One region of the Vibrio sp. YMD68 genome, then DNA from elsewhere that is predicted to be linked to it. Evidence: predicted binding sites of a transcription regulator. Region 1 holds the regulator's gene; the other holds the start of a gene.
What was found. Region 1 encodes MetJ, which represses methionine synthesis genes. Its sites were predicted from a motif close to TTAGACNTNTANANGTCTAA; they were not measured.
Positions count from the first base shown of each region.

Region 2: metN (methionine ABC transporter ATP-binding protein MetN) is a predicted target of MetJ. The motif match lies at 987-1,006, and genes of this name have one in related genera.

Region 1 covers NZ_CP124614.1:181,955-184,425, reverse strand. Annotated here, with positions in the region: gene QF117_RS06800 (malic enzyme-like NAD(P)-binding protein) at 1-629, shown strand, start outside; gene metJ (met regulon transcriptional regulator MetJ) at 868-1,188, opposite strand; gene QF117_RS06790 (O-succinylhomoserine (thiol)-lyase) at 1,465-2,471, shown strand, end outside.
Region 2 covers NZ_CP124614.1:789,954-792,424, reverse strand. Annotated here, with positions in the region: gene QF117_RS09770 (MliC family protein) at 1-169, opposite strand, end outside; gene gmhB (D-glycero-beta-D-manno-heptose 1,7-bisphosphate 7-phosphatase) at 337-888, opposite strand; gene metN (methionine ABC transporter ATP-binding protein MetN) at 1,103-2,137, shown strand; gene QF117_RS09755 (methionine ABC transporter permease) at 2,127-2,471, shown strand, end outside.

The DNA.
Region 1 (2,471 bases):
AGTGTGGTGCCATGCGCGAAAAGATCTACATGCTTGACCGTAAAGGTGTGATTCACACACGTCGTGATGACTTAAACGAATACAAACAGCTGTTTGCCAACAATACCGATAAGCGCACCCTTGAAGATGTGATTGAAGGTGCTGATTTATTCTTAGGCGTATCAGGGCCAAACTTGCTGCCACCTGAAGCGCTAAAACTGATGGCTGATAAGCCGATCGTGTTCGCCTGTTCCAACCCAGATCCAGAAATCAAACCTGAACTTGCCCATGAGGTTCGTAGCGACCTCATTATGGGTACTGGTCGCAGTGACTACCCAAATCAGGTCAATAACGTTCTGTGTTTCCCGTTCATCTTCCGTGGCGCTCTTGATGTACGTGCAAGCGAAATCAATGATTCAATGAAATTAGCCGCGGTGAAAGCTATCCGAGAACTGGCTAAAGAGCCCGTGCCTGCCGAGGTATTAAAAGCCGCAGGTGTTGATAGCCTTGAGTTCGGGTCAAGCTACATCATTCCAAAACCGATGGATCCACGTTTGTTGCCTCGCGTAGCAAAAGCGGTGGCAGTGGCTGCGGTTGAATCTGGAGTAGCTCGAATCGACATGCCAGAAAATTACATGCTAGAAAGCTAGATGCTAGATGCTAGATGCTAGATGCTAGATGCTAGGCAATTATATGGCGTCGTAATCGACGCTCTTTGCTAACGGTATTCCAAGCATTAAAAAACCGCAGCCTTTTTATAAAGTCACTGCGGTTTTTTTGTTTCTGTACCATTTTAAAATGTCGGTACAACAAGCGATAGCCTAACTGCGCTAACGACACTATTCGCGTAACGCTTAGCCAATGAAATAATAGCTAGCTGAGCCCTTTTTATTCTTGATCGTAGGCTTCAAATTCAATCCCCATTGCCGTCATCAGTGCTTTCACTTCTGCCGGAATATCATCTGGGCGATCTTTTCGTAAATCTTCATCCGTCGGTAACGGTTGACCAGTATAAGCATGAAGAAAAGCTTCACACAGTAATTCACTGTTGGTCGCATGGCGTAGGTTATTTATCTGACGACGCGTACGTTCATCGGTCAATACCTTCAGTACTTTTAGCGGAATCGATACTGTGATTTTCTTTACTTGTTCGCTTTTTTTGCCGTGTTCCGCGTATGGACTAATGTATTCACCATTCCAATCTGCCATTGCGCACCTTCGTTATTATCATAGGGTATTTAAGTTGAGGGGCAATTTTAGCCGGATTTAAGTCTATAAGCAAAGACATATAGACGTCTAGAAGTGTTGACGTCTTCATTTTTGATAAGTAAAGTGTCAAAAATAAGGAAGGGAATAACTTATAGCAACCTGAAACTATCCATATACCTAGGTCTATCCATCTAACTAACTAGGTATAGCCGTATTGCCCTTTAAGAGTCATTATAGCAGCGTCAAAAAGCATAGCCATACACAAAGGAAGGATTTATGAGCACCCGCAAACCAGCAACAATCGCAGTTCGTACGGGAATCGAGTCAGATACGCAACATCACGCTGTGGTGCCACCTATTTATCTCTCAACCAATTACGGCTTCCCTGCATTTGGCGAAGTGCCTAAATACGATTACACACGTTCTGGAAACCCAAATCGCGGGTTGCTTGAAACCGCCTTGTTTGAGCTAGAATCAGGAAAAGGCGCGGTGGTCACAAACTGTGGAACGTCTGCACTTAACCTTTGGGTATCAACATTTTTGGGGCCAGATGATCTTATCGTTGCTCCACACGATTGCTATGGTGGCACTTACCGCCTGTTTAATACGCGAAGCCTTAAAGGTGACTTCAAGGTGGAATTTGTTGATCAATCGGATACCAAAGCCTTTGACGCGGCCATTGCTAAAAAACCAAAACTGATTCTGATTGAAACCCCATCAAATCCTTTAGTACGTGTGGTCGACATTGAGAAAACATGCCAAAAAGCCAAACAAGTCGGGGCATTAGTCGCGGTCGACAATACCTTTTTAACTCCGGTGTTCCAAAAGCCTTTAGAGCTTGGCGCTGACTTTGTTATTCACTCAACCACCAAATACATCAATGGTCACTCCGATGTGATTGGTGGCGTTGTGATCACCAAAACCGAAGAGCATGCGGAAGAACTCGGATGGTGGGGCAACTGCATTGGCGCTACAGGTACGCCTTTTGATAGCTACATGACGTTACGCGGCATTCGTACATTGGGCGCGCGCATGCGTGTGCACGAAGAAAGCTCGCAAACCATTTTAGTCGAACTTCAACGTCAACCTTTAGTGAAAACCATTTATCACCCGAGCCTAGAAAGCCACCCGGGCCATGAGATTGCCAAAAAACAACAGTTAGGCTTTGGTTCTATGCTGAGCTTTGAGTTTGGCGGAACCTTTGAGCAATTAAAGTTCTTTGTTGAACAACTCGAACTGTTTTCACTGGCAGAGTCGCTTGGCGGTGTTGAGAGCTTGATTTG
Region 2 (2,471 bases), 610 kb from region 1:
GTACTGCGAAATCACTGTCTGGTATATAGGCAACTTCAAAGCTATCACCTGATTCACAACGATATTGAACGTAAGGATGCCCATCGATTTGACTGTCATTTAGCTGCGTTTGAGTGCAGCCAATTAAGCCCAATCCAATAAAAAATACCGAAATACACTGTTTGTACATGGTCCCCCCTAAATTCAATAATAATACTCATCAGGTAATCAGCAAAGTATGGCACAGCTAATACGACATAACTAAATGGCCCAATGCCTAAATAGCCAAATTCCTAATATAGATAAACAGCTAAATAGATAAATAGATAAATAGATAAATAGCTATTTAAGTAAGTACTAACTAGCTAAGTAAGCCGGTACATCTTTAATGCTGTTAAGTACGGTCGTGGCTAACGTTTCGCCTTGTTCGGTGACGGGTTTACCCGTACGCACCAGAATCTTCGTTTCTATGCCCGCCGCCTCAGCAGCCATCATGTCTTCGGCTTTATCGCCAACCATGATTGAGTTTGCCATATCAATATCCAGATCGTTACGTGCAGAAATAAACATACCGGGTTTAGGCTTGCGACACTCACAATCTTGTTTGTATTCAGCAATGCCATGCTCAGCATGATGGGGGCAGTAATAGAAACCATCAAATTCGACGCCATGATCGACAAAGTTCCAATCCATCCACTGAGTTAGGGAAAGAAAACGCTCCTCATCAAACATGCCACGCGCAATACCGGATTGATTCGTTACGAGTACAAGCATATACCCCATTTTCTGAAGCTGCTTCGTCGCGTCAAAAACACCGTCAATAAACTCAAAATCGTGCTCGTCATTTACGTAACCATGATCCACGTTGATCACGCCATCTCGATCCAAAAACACTGCGGGTTTAGCCAAAACTCATACTCAATTTAGTCAATATATTGTGGAATTATCGCACGCTTTATTTCTTTCATCACTATCTAATTACTTTTGGTACTAGTGCAAACGAACGTTTAGACGTCTAGACGTAAAAATATCTATTGACTTGATTCAGGGAAAACCATAGCATCCTCTACTAAATGAGATACAGTTCAAAATATTATTCTGTTATCCCTGCACAGGAAAGAAAATGATTGAGATAAATCAAGTAAATAAGGTTTTTTATCAAGGCACCAAAGAGATCGTTGCCCTGAAAAATATCGACCTTCATATTGAGCAAGGCACCATCTTTGGTGTTATTGGTTCTTCAGGTGCGGGGAAAAGTACCCTAATCCGCTGCGTCAATATGCTGGAAGCACCCACTACCGGCTCAATCATTGTTGATGGTGTTGACCTTACTTTATTAAGCAAATCACAACTGTGTGAAGCTCGCCGTAACATCGGCATGATTTTCCAACACTTCAACTTACTGTCATCACGTACGGTATTTGACAACATCGCTTTACCGCTCGAACTTGCAGGGCAAAGCAAACAGCATATTGAGAGTAAGATTTCAGAATTGCTGAAACTGGTTGGCTTGGCAGACAAGCGAGACACCTACCCGGCTAACTTAAGTGGCGGACAAAAGCAGCGTGTTGCTATCGCTAGAGCACTGGCGTCTGACCCGAAAGTACTTCTCTGCGATGAAGCAACAAGTGCACTAGACCCTGCGACAACACAATCGATTTTAGAGCTACTGCGTGAAATCAACCGCAAGCTGAATATCACGATCTTACTCATCACCCATGAAATGGACGTGGTGAAAAGCATCTGTCACCAAGTTGCGATTATTGGCGACGGTGAATTGGTTGAAAAAGGGACGGTTGGCGAAATTTTTGCTCACCCTAAAACAGAGTTGGCGCACGAGTTTATTCGTTCAACACTCGACCTGAGCATCCCTGAAGATTATCAAGTTCGCCTACAAAAAACGCGCGTAGAAGGAAGCTATCCACTGGTCCGTTTAGAGTTCACCGGCGAGACCGTTGATGCCCCGCTGATGTCGCAGATAACGAGACAATTCAATATTGATGTGAGCATTTTAAGTTCCGATCTCGATTACGCAGGCGGTGTTAAGTTCGGCATGATGGTCGCAGAACTGTTTGGAAGCGAAGAAGATGATAATGCGGCTATTGCGTTTTTAAGTGAGAACAAAGTAAAAGTAGAGGTACTTGGTTATGTCCTTTAATACCCTTTCTTTAAGTACCGTCGGTGACTGGCTAAGCCTAAACGGAAACCTGTTGCTGGGTGCGACATGGGAAACTCTTTACATGGTCGGTGTGGCTGGGATTGTCGGTTTTGCTATCGGTATTCCGCTTGGCGTTATTTTACATACCACCAAAAAAGGCGGCTTATTAGAAAACACCCAATTTAATGCCGTACTCGGTGCCATCGTTAATATGGGGCGTTCTGTGCCATTTTTGGTTCTTATGGTTGCCATCATCCCGGTGACAAAGCTGCTAGTTGGCACCTTTATTGGTACTACGGCTGCGATTGTGCCACTGACGATTGGTGCGATTCCT